DNA from 4 places in the Marinobacterium sp. MBR-111 genome. Region 1 is predicted to be linked to each of the others. Evidence: predicted binding sites of a transcription regulator. Region 1 holds the regulator's gene; each other region holds the start of a gene.
The links. The regulator sigma-54, encoded in region 1, starts transcription at its own class of promoters, with help from an activator protein. The targets are predictions, from matches to a motif close to TGGCACNNNNNTTGCTNT.
Positions count from the first base shown of each region.

Region 2: the regulator sigma-54 is predicted to act here: its motif matches at 1,314-1,331, upstream of glnA (glutamate--ammonia ligase).
Region 3: the regulator sigma-54 is predicted to act here: its motif matches at 1,825-1,842, upstream of ABIE61_RS15875 (dimethylamine monooxygenase subunit DmmA family protein).
Region 4: the regulator sigma-54 is predicted to act here: its motif matches at 1,547-1,564, upstream of ABIE61_RS07740 (ammonium transporter).

Region 1 is NZ_JBEPQA010000013.1:36,765-40,047, forward strand. Features, by position in the region: gene rapZ (RNase adapter RapZ) at 1-504, opposite strand, end outside; gene ABIE61_RS10630 (PTS sugar transporter subunit IIA) at 506-967, opposite strand; gene hpf (ribosome hibernation promoting factor) at 989-1,279, opposite strand; gene ABIE61_RS10640 (RNA polymerase factor sigma-54) at 1,331-2,836, opposite strand; gene lptB (LPS export ABC transporter ATP-binding protein) at 2,888-3,283, opposite strand, start outside.
Region 2 is NZ_JBEPQA010000003.1:95,251-98,533, reverse strand. Features, by position in the region: gene glnA (glutamate--ammonia ligase) at 1-1,232, opposite strand, end outside; gene ABIE61_RS03125 (hypothetical protein) at 1,588-1,944, shown strand; gene typA (translational GTPase TypA) at 2,039-3,283, shown strand, end outside.
Region 3 is NZ_JBEPQA010000028.1:6,344-9,626, reverse strand. Features, by position in the region: gene ABIE61_RS15885 (heme-dependent oxidative N-demethylase family protein) at 1-258, opposite strand, end outside; gene ABIE61_RS15880 (PDR/VanB family oxidoreductase) at 270-1,220, opposite strand; gene ABIE61_RS15875 (dimethylamine monooxygenase subunit DmmA family protein) at 1,220-1,765, opposite strand; gene ABIE61_RS15870 (aminomethyl transferase family protein) at 2,180-3,283, shown strand, end outside.
Region 4 is NZ_JBEPQA010000008.1:18,706-21,988, forward strand. Features, by position in the region: gene ABIE61_RS07735 (DUF1989 domain-containing protein) at 1-1,207, shown strand, start outside; gene ABIE61_RS07740 (ammonium transporter) at 1,671-3,005, shown strand; gene ABIE61_RS07745 (hypothetical protein) at 3,093-3,260, shown strand.

The sequences.
Region 1 (3,283 bases):
CTGCAGTGACAGAACCTGTTCACTGCGCCCGGCAACACGCAGTTTGACTTCGTCACGCAGCTCATAAAGTGATAGCCGCGTAGTATCGATGCGCAGATCAGCGAGATTGGCGATGGGCTCGAGCAGGCTGCGTTCGGTTCGAATTGCTTGCTGCAGGCTCTGTTGTTTATCGGTGAGTGGGTGACGCCGCCGGGTTGCGTTATAGCGTCGCAGCAGAGTAGCTTCACCAGCATCAAGAAACAGGGTTTCGGTGCTCAGCTTGGACTGTTCACGCAGAGTGCACATCACACTGGGGAACTGTTTCAGGTTGCTCAGAAGGTTGCGAGCATCAATGCTGACGGCAATTTCTCGATTAGGGTTTTCCTCAGCCAGCATCAGTCGGATCAGCTCGGGCAGAAGCAGGGCCGGCAGGTTGTCGATGCAGTAGAAACCGACATCTTCCAGTGCCTGCAGGGCGGTGCTTTTGCCTGAGCCGGAGCGGCCGCTGATGACGACCAGTCGCATGTCAGGCGCCTCTGCAGAGAGTTTGGACGCGATCCAGCAGGCTTGAGGAATCTTCGCAGCTGCGCAGTGATTCACGGGTGCTGGAGTCGTTGAACAGCTCTGCCAACCCTGCCAGTGTCTGCAGGTGCTCTTCAGCGCCGTCTTCGGGAACCAGCAGGAAGCAGATCAGGTCGACTGGACGGTTGTCGATGGCATCGAAGTCAATCGGGCTGGACAGCGTCATCAGTAATCCGATGGCTGTTGTAACACCTGGAATTCTGCAATGAGGAATGGCAACGCCTTCACCGATACCGGTGCTGCCAAGGCGTTCTCGGTTGATCAGGCCGCTGAAGATATCTTCAGCGGCCATGCCGTCCAGCTGCTCGGCGATAGTCTGGCTGGCGAGCTCAAGCGCTCGCTTTTTGCTGACCACATCGACGTGGCAGAGTGTACGGGATGAGGTCAGCAGTTCTGATAGTTGCATGTCGTGACGTGCTGCTACCGGTTATTTGTGGGATTTGAGTTTTTCTTTGTGCTTGATGATCTGGCGGTCAAGCTTGTCCACCATGCCATCAATTGCAGCATACATGTCATCATGCTCATGCGCTGCGAATACTTCACCGCCGGCCAGGTGGATATCGGCTTCGGCCTTCTGGCGCAGCTTCTCGACACTGAGGGTGACCTGTACATTGGTGATGTTATCGAAGTGGCGTTCCAGTCGGTCGAACTTGGTACGTACATATTCGTTCAGGGCGTCAGTCAGTTCGACGTGATGGCCAGTGATGTTGATCTGCATAGGTTTTCTCCTCGTCATAAAGCACGTTCTTCCGGCGTGCCTGTAGTCTCATTAAACCAGACGCTTGCGCTCATTAGAAGGCGGAATGTTCATCGCTTCACGATATTTTGCCACTGTGCGTCTGGCTACGTTAAATCCTTGCTCTTTCAGCAGGTCGGCTATCTTGTTATCACTGAGTGGTTTTGCGGTATTCTCCGCGCTGATCAGCTTCTTGATCAAGGCACGAATGGCGGTAGAGGAGGCAGCGCCTCCGTCTGACGTGCTCACATGGCTGGAGAAAAAATACTTCAGCTCGAAGATGCCTCGGGGCGTATGCATGTATTTCTGGGTAGTGACACGGGAAATGGTTGATTCGTGCATCTCTACGGCTTCAGCGATGTCATGCAGAACCATCGGCTTCATACCCTCTTCACCTTCCTCGAAAAAATCGATCTGGCGGGCCACGATCTCGGTGGCGACCTTGAGCAGGGTTTCGTTGCGACTCAGCAGGCTCTTCAGAAACCAGCGCGCTTCCTGTAGATGGTTTTTCAGATAGGTGTTGTCAGCGCTGTTGTCGGCCCGTCTTATAAGATCAGCATAGTCGGTATTGATACGCAGCTTGGGGGATGCCTCTGAGTTGAGGCTTACATTCCACTGCCCCCGCACCTTGCGCACCACGACGTCGGGTATAACGTACTCTGACTGTTCACTGCTGATGCTGGTGCCCGGTTTTGGATTAAGCGACTGGATCAGACTGATGATCTGTTGCAGGGCCTCTTCCTTCAGGCGCATGCGGCGCATCAAGGTACGATAGTCATGATTGCCGAGCAGACCCAGGTGATCGCGTACCAGGCGTAATGCCTCTTTCAGCATCGGAGTGTTTTCAGGCAGCTGGCGCAGCTGTATCTGCAGACATTCGCTCAGGTCTCGTGCGCAGACACCGGGCGGGTCAAACTGTTGCAGGCGGTGCAGTACCGTTTCAATCTCTTCAGGCTCGGCATCTGCAAACAGCTGGGGTTCGCTCCGGGTGAAGTGTTCCAGAACTTCATCTACGTCCGTGCGTAGATAGCCATCCGGATCGACAGCATCGATAAGGGCCATGGCGACCATACGGTCAGGGTCACTCATGGGGGTCAGGTTGAGCTGCCACAGCAGGTGATCCTGAAGGCTGTCTTCGGCCGAATCGTTATCACCGGGTTCCCAGTCATCATCACGGGCAGGACCGGGTGTACTCTGGTGCTGGAAGGTATCATCCCAGTTGCTGTCGGTGGACAGCTCACGAGGGATTTCATCATTCCAGCGCTCTTCCAGTGCGTTTTCGTCCCAGCTGTCCTCGTCAGCGGTGTCGTTAGAGAGGCTGTCGGCAGAGGCGTCGTGACGATCATCACGGGCTTCAGTCTGGGTCTCTTCGGCGCTGTCCAGTTCCTCCTCGACTTCCAGCAGTGGGTTGCTCTCCAGGGCTTCCTGGATCTCCTGCTGCAGGTCCAGCGTTGACAGTTGCAGCAGACGTATTGCTTGTTGCAACTGGGGTGTCATCGTCAGATGCTGGCCGATCTTGAGTTGTAACGATTGCTTCATATCAGAGCTGCCAGGTGGACGGAGTGGATGTACATGATTGACGACTCAGGATCAAAGGGAAAACTGCTCGCCCAGATAGGCACGGCGAACCTGTTCGTTAGCCAGGATCTCGGCCGGTGTGCCCTGTGCGAGTATCCCCCCTTCACTTACGATATATGCTCGTTCGCAGATGTCGAGTGTCTCGCGCACGTTATGATCGGTGATCAGAATGCCAATGCCGCGAGACTGTAGGTGGCGAATGGTTTGTTTGATATCGCTGACCGAGATTGGATCAACGCCGGCAAAGGGTTCGTCCAGCAGGATAAAGTCAGGCTCGGTTGCCAAGGCCCGTGCGATTTCAACACGTCGACGCTCTCCGCCAGACAGGGCCATACCCAGACTATTGCGCAGGTGAGTAATGTGGAACTCTTCCAGCAGCTGCTCCAGCAATGCCTTACGATCCGAGGT
Region 2 (3,283 bases), on a different contig from region 1:
ACAACAGTCGGGATCTCTTTTGCCTCTTCCGGCGGCAGGTCGTACAGATCCTTGTCAGCCGGATCGCCCGGGTGGATCTTGTTCTGGATACCGTCAAGGCCGGCCATCAGCAGCGCTGCAAAGCAGAGGTACGGGTTGGCAGCCGGATCAGGGAAGCGCGCTTCAACTCGACGCCCTTTCGGACTGGTGGTGTACGGAATACGCAGGGAAGCGGAACGGTTGCGGGCGGAGTAAGCCAGCATAACCGGTGCTTCGAAGCCCGGGACCAGACGCTTGTAGGAGTTGGTAGACGGGTTGCAGATAGCATTCAGCGCTTTAGCGTGCTTAACGATACCACCAATGTAGTACAGAGCGGTTTCGCTCAGACCACCGTAACCGTCACCTGCGAAGATGTTGGCACCGTCCTTGGACATGGACAGGTGAACATGCATGCCGGAACCGTTATCACCAACCAGCGGCTTGGGCATGAAGGTAGCGGTTTTGCCGTATGCATGCGCAACGTTGTGTACACAGTACTTCAGGATCTGAACTTCGTCTGCCTTGGCGACCAGGGTGTTGCCACGCACACCGATTTCACACTGACCGGCAGTCGCCACTTCGTGGTGGTGTACTTCGATGGTCAGGCCCATGGCTTCCATGGCATCGCACATCGCTGCACGCAGATCATGCAGGGAATCAATCGGCGGAACCGGGAAGTAACCGCCTTTGACGCGCGGACGGTGACCGGTGTTACCACCCTCGATCTTGTGGTTGGATGCCCATGATGCTTCTTCAGACTGGATGCTGTAACCGCAGCCACTGATGTCGGCGTGCCACTCAACACCGTCAAACACGAAGAATTCGGGTTCTGGGCCCAACATAGCGGAGTCGGCAATACCGGTAGACTTCAGATACTCTTCAGCGCGCTTGGCAACAGAACGCGGATCACGCTCATAACCCTGGCCAGTAGCCGGCTCGATGATGTCACAGCGTACGATAACGGTTGCATCTTCGGTAAAGGGATCCAGAACGGAAGCACTGTCATCCGGACGCAGGATCATGTCGGATTCCTGAATACCCTTCCAGCCGGCAATGGAAGAACCATCAAACATTTTGCCGTCTTCAAAGAAGTCATCACCCATGTCTGTGACAGGGATGGTCACGTGCTGTTCCTTGCCTTTGAAATCGGTGAAGCGCATGTCGATCCATTTTGCGCCGCTTTCTTTGATCAGATTCAGAGTCTTCTCTGACATTTGGCTATCCCCACTCGTTATTAAGTATTGCCAAAACAATACTTCTGTCATTACGGATCCGGAAACCGGTTTGCTATTACATAAGCAAAGGCTGTGCCATCTTGAAAATCATGCTAACCCACTGATTTTCTGTTTATCTCACATCCTTTGATAATACAGAAGGCACCAAAATCGTGCATGCCGGGAAATAATGACCCATTAAGGTGCATTAATGGTCGATTTTGGGGCCGTACTGGTAATCGGTAATCCATGATAGTGCAATCAGACCAGAAATGCTGTGCCTGAGGCAGGCTTCCCGACAGCTTTTTTTACCAGTAACCTGTGACGACGAGATGCTCAACCAACGGAGAGGAACATGGCTGCCAGGGAATTGATGATTGCCACACTGATGACCGCATTATTGAGCATCAGCACCGCTGCGACAGCCTCCACCGCCTCAGAGGAAAGCTACCGCAAGCGCTTCCCGGCCCAGTGGCTGGAACGTAACGGTGAGATCAGACTGGAAACAATCTGCTACAACTACCCCGATAGCAGCTATATGTATCGACTCTGCCGCGAGCAGGCCGCCCACACACTTCGAGCCCGCTGCAGTCGTTACCGTGCACTGACGGATACCTATAGCGGCGATACCCGATCGCACTATCTGCACATGGCTCAGAAATACTGCACCGCAAGCGAGCAGTATCAGTCTGAGGTCAATGGAAAAAAATAGACTGCTGTCACAGAATAATGATCACTCAGTGATCGCTTGTTTAACCTCCCTTCCGTATAATGTCGCGCTTTACACCATCACAGGGTACACACGCGTGATTGAAAACCTCCGAAATATTGCCATTATCGCCCACGTTGACCACGGCAAAACCACACTGGTCGACAAGCTGCTGCAGCAGTCAGGCACTCTGAACCGCCGCGATGAAAGCGCTGAGCGCATCATGGATTCCAATGACCAGGAGCGTGAGCGCGGTATCACCATTCTGGCCAAGAACACGGCCATTCGCTGGAACGACTATCGTATCAACATCGTTGACACCCCGGGACATGCGGACTTTGGTGGTGAGGTTGAACGTGTACTCTCCATGGTGGACTCGGTTCTGCTGCTGGTGGATGCGGTTGACGGCCCGATGCCGCAGACCCGCTTCGTAACTCAGAAAGCCTTTGCTCAGGGCCTGCACCCGATCGTGGTCATCAACAAGATCGACCGCCCGGGCGCACGTCCGGACTGGGTTATGGACCAGGTATTTGACCTGTTCGACAACCTGGGTGCCACCGACGAACAGCTCGACTTCCCGATCGTCTACGCTTCTGCCCTGAACGGCATTGCCGGCAATGACCCCGAAGAAATGGCCGACGACATGACGCCGCTGTTCGAAGCGATCGTCAAGCACGTGCACGCACCGCGTGTCGATGCCGACGGCCCGTTCCAGATGCAGATCTCCGCACTGGACTACAACAGCTATGTGGGTGTTATCGGTGTCGGCCGCGTGTCCCGTGGCCGGATCAAAACCAACACTCAGGTGAAGGTAATCGACAGCCACGCCAAGGTGCGAAACGGTCGTGTGCTCAAGATCATGGGCTACCATGGTCTGGAGCGTATTGAAGTTGATACGGCTCAGGCAGGTGACATCATCTGCGTGACCGGTCTGGATGAGCTGAACATCTCCGATACCCTCTGCGACCCGGAAGTGGTCGAAGCACTGCCGGCACTGTCGGTAGACGAGCCCACCGTATCCATGACCTTCCAGGTTAACGACTCTCCGTTTGCAGGCCAGGAAGGCAAGTTCGTCACCAGCCGTAACATCAAGGAGCGTCTGGATCGTGAACTGATTCATAACGTGGCCCTGCGTGTTGAGCCCGGTGATACCCCGGAAAAATTCCGTGTATCCGGTCGTGGTGAACTGCACCTGTCGGTACTGATCGAATCCATGCGCCGCGAAGGCTTCGAGCTGGGTGTATCACGCCCCGAAGTTATTCAGAAAGAAGTGAACGGCGAAATCCACGAGCCTTACGAAGTCGTGATGATCGACGTGGAAGAAGAGCACCAGGGCTCCATC
Region 3 (3,283 bases), on a different contig from region 1:
CATCGCCAGACAGCGTTTGGGATTTTCTTCCAGCACGGTGGCACGCTCGGCCATCTCCGACAGATAGTGTTCGTCGATATCCAGCAGAAACTCAAACACTGACCCTTCCGGCCCCGGCGTCACGTGGGGCTCAATGTTGACCGAGTAGCGATACTCGTCCTCTGGAAACGGGAACGGAAAACGTGCAACGGCACCGGGGCTGTTGCTGTAGGTAAAGTCATCACGAAAGGTTTGTACGGGTTTGGGTGACATGCGCATAGCTGTCGCTCCTATAGATCCAAAGTCAGGTGTTTGCCGGCGGCACGGGAGACACAGGGCATAATGCAGCTGCCGCTGGAGCGCTCGTCGTTGGACAGGAAGTCATCTCGATGTTCAACATCGCCCTCAAGAACAGCCGTGCGACATTGGCCACAGACGCCTGCACGGCACAGATTGGGAACCTTGACGCCTTCACGCTCCAGCGCTTCAAGCAGGCTTTCATCGGCCGCTACGTCCACCGTTTTTCCGCTGTGGGTCAGCTGCGCCTTGAACGGCTCGCCCGGCTCGGGTGCGGCAAAGGCTTCGAAATGGATCAGGCTGTCTGGCCAGCCCAAAGCGGCTGCCGTGCTGCGAACACCATCAATCAACGATTCAGGGCCACAGATATAGACATGGGTCCCCGGCCCCTGACCGCTCAACACGGCAGTCAGGTCACATTTATTACCCTGCACAGAGTCATAGCGATGGAGAGCCGATCCAAGTTGCTGCTGCAGTTGATCCAGATAGGCGCCGGTTTGACTACTTCGATACAGATAGTGCAACTCGAACTCAGCACCCTTCCGTTTGAGTTCCGGGATATACGACATGAAGGGGGTGATGCCAACGCCACCGGCAATCAGCAGGTGTTTGCGGGCAGTCATCACGGGAGCAAAGAGGTTGGCCGGTGGTGTGATCGCCAGCTGGTCCCCTACGTTCACCTGTCCATGCATGAAAGAAGAACCGCCACGGGAGGCGTCCTGCAACCGCACGGCAATGCTGTACCGGCGCGGCGTGGCAGGGTCACCGCACAACGAATAGGCATTGCGGATCTCGCGCGATGCGCCCGGCATGATCACCTGAACATGACTGCCGGGTGAAAACGCCGGCAGTCGGCCTTCAATCGCTTCCAGTTTGAACTCTCGAATCATCGGTGCCACCTGCTCGATGGCCATCACACGCACCGGTATGCTGTCGATACTCATTACTGCAACACCTCCTGTTCCGGCTGTTCATCAGGATCTTCAGCATTGATCTGCACCCCTACGTAGGCACCATGCAGACGGGCAAAATGATCCCGTACCAACAACAAACGACCACACCCTGTGCAGGTGTGAGGACTGGCTGCCACCCCCTCCATGAGGGTGTAGCAATGGGTGCAGAACAACCGGCGGGCGGCACTAATCGGAGGGGCCAGCTGGATCTGCTCATCAACCAGCCCGGCCGACAGCGCTTGATTGCGTATGTCCCACAGGAAGCCTTCACTTCCGGCCACGTACAGCCGGGTGGTCACCGGCGCGTCATTCAGAATGTGTTGCAGGTAGCCCGACAGGGAATCCGCCAGCGTGCCCGGGGCATTGCCCGGTTCCGCCACCAGCCATTGGGCACCTGATTCCGCACACTGACGGTACAGCGGTTCCAGCAGGTGCTCTGCGTCTGACTCACTGACAAACAACTGTAACCCTGCCGTCGCGACCAGCTCGGGTAGCGTGTAGGTTGGACGACTCTTAATGGATGGATCGATCTGCATCACTACTCCTTTTGGGTTACCCAAAATTTATTAGTGGTGTAATTTATTTCTCCTCAGGAAAAGCAATTTTTCTGCCAAAAGATGAAAATATATAGATTTCAATATCTTAGGATCATCAATCCAAAACATCTCCTCTATAAGGGCACAGCAACAGTGCATTTCCGTATCCGGATGACTCAGCACAGGGCAGATGATCATTACGGTGCAAAAGTACCCCGGTTGACCCAAAACGGGTCGCACTTCAGCTACCCGTACCCAAATATTGGCCAAGGCCCGAGCCAGTTTTGATTGGGATTATTTTTTCATTTTATAAATCATGAGGTTGAGTCTTAATGGCCCGGAACTTGCTTTCCTATCAGGAATAATAGTTCCTCTTCAGGAATTAATTATGATCTGTTACCAATGGAGAGAAAAATGGCTAATTCATGGCGTATCGCCGCACTGGCTGAAAGACATCGTGCCCTGGGCTCAAACCTTGAAGACTGGAACGGCCTGCCTACGGCATGGACCTACAGCAAAAGCGGTTACACTCTGGCCGATGAGCACGAAGCAATCCGTACCAAGGCAGGCTTGATGGATGTATCAGGCTTGAAGAAGGTGCACTACGTGGGTCCACATGCCGAGAGTCTTCTGGAGTGGGCCACCACGCGTGACATCTCCAAGCTGTATCCGGGCAAGGCGGTCTACGCGACCATGCTGAATGAAGCCGGCAAGTTTATCGATGACTGTGTCATCTACCGCATGGGCCCCAACGCTTTCATGGTTGTGCATGGCACCGGCGCCGGCTATGAACGCCTGACCCAAGCGGCACTGGGCAAACAGGTTGCCGTGCTGTTTGATGACGACATGCACGATCTGTCACTGCAAGGCCCCACTGCGGTGGACTTCCTTGCTGAGCATATCCCCGGCATCCGGGATCTGGCCTACTTCCACCACACGCACGCACGCCTGTTCGGTTGCCCGATCACCATTTCACGCACCGGCTATACCGGCGAGCGCGGTTACGAGATCTTCTGCAAGGCGGCCGACGCCACCACCATCTGGGACGGCATTCTGGAGCACGGCAAGGCGTTCGGCATTATTCCCTGCTCTTTCACCGCTCTCGACTGGCTGCGTACCGAAAGCTACCTGTTGTTCTATCCGTTCGATAACTCCGAGATGTACCCGTTCGAAAACGAACCGGCCGGCGATACGCTCTGGGAGCTGGGTCTGGACTTCACCGTGTCCAAGGACAAGACCGAATTCTGCGGTGCCTACGAGCACTTCCGCCTGCAGGGCAAGGAGCGATTCAAGATTTTCGGTGTTTTGCTGGAAGGAAAAGAGGCCGCGTCCGAGGGGGATGAACTCTGGGCCGATGGCAAAAAGGTGGGGGTCATCACCTGCGCCATGTATTCACGCCTGACTGACAGATCCATGGCGATCGCGCGCCTTGAAGTACCCTACGCCGAGCAGGGTACTCCGCTTCAGGTCAAAGGCAGCCTTGGAGTATCGGCCATCGCCCATACCCTGCCATTTGAT
Region 4 (3,283 bases), on a different contig from region 1:
CGCGGAAAACCAGTTCGAGCGCGCCATTGCCCATCGCGTGGTGCCTGAGGAGTTGCCGCGCATGACCAAACAGACCGCGTTTCACAGCCGTACTTCGAAACTGACCAAGCACTTTGATGAATACCGCGGCTATTGGGTGCCGACCGAATTTGAAGGTTGGGGCGCGCGTGCCGAATATCTGGCCTGTCGTGAGTCCGTCGCTGTCATGGATCTGTCGCCGTTGCGCAAGTTCGAAGTGGTTGGCCCCGATGCCGAAGCGCTGTTGCAGTATGCCCTGACCCGTAATGTGCGCCGGCTTGCGGTGGGTGAAATTGTCTACTCGGCCGCCTGTTTCGAGACCGGTGGCATGGTGGATGACGGCACGCTGTTCCGCATGGGGGAGCAGGCCTTCCGCTGGGTATGCGGCGATCCCTGGTCCGGCACCTGGCTGCGTGAGCTGGCCGCCCAGCGCGGAGATCGGGTCAGTATTCGTGAGTCGACCGACCAGCTGCATAACCTGGCCGTACAGGGGCCCAACAGCCGAGCGCTGCTGTCGGAATTGATCTGGCAGCCGGAAAACCGGACACCGGTGAGCGAATTGAAGTGGTTCCACTTCACCATTGGCCGTTTGGGCGGGCCGGAAGGCATACCGCTGATGGTTTCGCGGACCGGCTACACCGGTGAGTTGGGTTTTGAGGTGTGGTGTCATCCCGATGACGGCGCAGCGGTATGGGATGCGATTTGGCAGGCCGGCCAGCCCCATGGTCTGGCGCCACTGGGGTTTGCCGCGTTGGACATGCTGCGAATCGAGGCGGGCTTGATCTTTGCTGAGCACGAATTCTGCAACCAGACCAACCCCTACGAGGCCGGCATCGGCTTCACCGTGCCGATGAAAACCAAGGAAGAAGACTTCAGCGGGCGAGCGGCGCTGCAGCGGCAGTCGCCTGAGAGCAGGCAGAAGCTGGTGGGGCTGGTGCTGGATGGCAATGAGCCTGTTCACCACGGTGATCTGGTGTACGACGGGCGCATGCCGGTTGGTCAGATAACCAGCGCAACGGCCTCGCCCTTGCTGGGCAAAATGATTGCACTCTGTCGGGTTCAGCCCGCCTGGTCTGAACCGGGTACCCGACTGGAAGTGGGTCAGCTGGACGGACTGCAGAAGCGGTTGCCGGCTCAGGTTCAGGCACTGCCTTTCCATGATCCGGAGCGGATCAAAGTGAGAAGCTGATACCCCTGAAAATATCTTTCATGAAAGCGCCCTTTGTGGGCGCTGCTTAATCCTCCTCCACTAAAGCCAGAAAAAAGGGACCCTCAAATGAGGATCCCTTTATGATCAAAAACTATGGGACAGCAGTGCCTTTGTGGGCGCTTTTTTTGTGCTTGGCTACTAAATGAACAATACGGGTGCACGCAAGTGCGAAAAGCCCTCGTATAAAGCACGGTAATTATCCACAGGGTGTTTTATCCGAGAAAATAATTTTTCACTCAAGAGTTAATTGTTTTTAAAACGTTATAAAACAATATCTTATAAATGTTATTTCTATATTTTATGGGTTGTGGATACTTTTGGCACATGGTTTGCTTTTTCTTATCAGGAAATAAATATCACTGAAGAGCAAGGATGTTCGGGCTTATATGCTGCGACGCAGCAAACAAAAGCGGACCCTTTCCGCATAAACGAGGACAAGCCTATGACTGTGGAAACCGTGGAGTCGCTCAAGGCGACTTTCGAAATGCACCAAGCGATGAATGTGGAAGTGTTCTACTGGTGGTGTACTGCCATCATGTTCATGATCCATGCCGGATTCCTCGCCTATGAAATTGGCGCTTCCCGCGTCAAGAACGCCCTGACCTCAGGGATGAAGAATATTCTGACCCTTTCGGTCATTATTCCAACCTTCTACTTCTTCGGCTGGTGGATCTACAATGCCTTCCCGAACGGCCTGATTCCGATTGATGCTTCTGCGGCGCTGCCCTGGAGTGTGAGCATGGGGCCTGACGTTAAGGATATGGGTACCGGCATCTTCTTCGCCGCCTTCGCCCTGTTTGGTGCTACCACCGGCTCGATCCTGTCCGGTGCCGTGATCGAACGTATCCGTCTGAGTGCCTTCCTGATCCTGGCGGCCATTCTTGGTTCCGCTGTCTGGATTCTGGCTGGTGCCTGGGGTTGGCACCCGGATGGCTGGCTGCTGACCAAGCTGGGCTACCACGATGTGGGTGCGTCTGGTGTGGTACATGGGGTTGCCGGCTTCTTCGCGCTGGGTGTGCTGATGAACCTGGGTGCGCGCGTTGGCAAGTTCCAGAACGGTGTTGCGATGTATATCCCGCCACACAGCCTGCCGATGTCACTGATCGGCCTGATGATGATCATCGTCGGTTTCTTTGGCTTCCTGGGTGGCTGCATCATCTTTAATAGTGGTGATACCGGCTGGACCACGATCTATGGCAACCCGACCAACCTGTCCGCGTTCGGCTTCAACACCTTGATGGGCTTTGCCGGTGGTGTCATCGGTGCCTACCTGACCTCGCGTGAGCCGTTCTGGACCATGTCCGGTGGCCTGGCAGGGATCATCACCGTGGCTGCGGGGCTGGATCTCTACTACCCGGGTCTGGCCTTTGTCATCGCCGCCAGCGGTGGTGCACTGATGCCGGTTGTGGGCCGCATGATCGAGAAGATGGGCGTGGATGATGCCGTGGGTGCGGTGGCAGTACACGGTTTCTGTGGCCTTTACGGTGTCGTGATGGTCGGTGTGTTTGCCTCTTCTTACCCGAATGTGGGTGACCTGCCTGATATTACTCTAACCGGGCAGCTGATTGGTGGCATCGTGATGGCACTGACCGGCTTCATTCCGGGCTGGGGCATCTCCTACGTGCTGAAGAAACTGAATGCCCTGCGTGTACCGCCTCAGGTCGAAGTGCTCGGTCTGGACCTGGTCGAAATCCCGGCCAAGCCCTACCCAGAGTCACTGCCGGCACAGGCGATCATCGAGAACACGCTGGAGCCGGGTCAGGAAAAACTGGTCTGAGCTTTCACTGAAATGGCGCTGTCTTGGCAGCGCCCCATGAACGAAAGATGAGTCAACAAGGGTGCGAATGGCACCGAGGAGCACATCATGTTTTCAAGTCCAATCACCAGCTGGGAAAACGTATCCGCCTACTTCACGTTCGCTGACAGCCCAACCGGCATTGCCATCAGTCTGGCTGCTGCCGTAGGGCTCTATCTGTTTCTGAACGCCAGCATTATGAAGCACGAGAAAGAGGCGTTCGACAAACACCTGTAAACCGTTAAGAGGGAGGCTTCGGC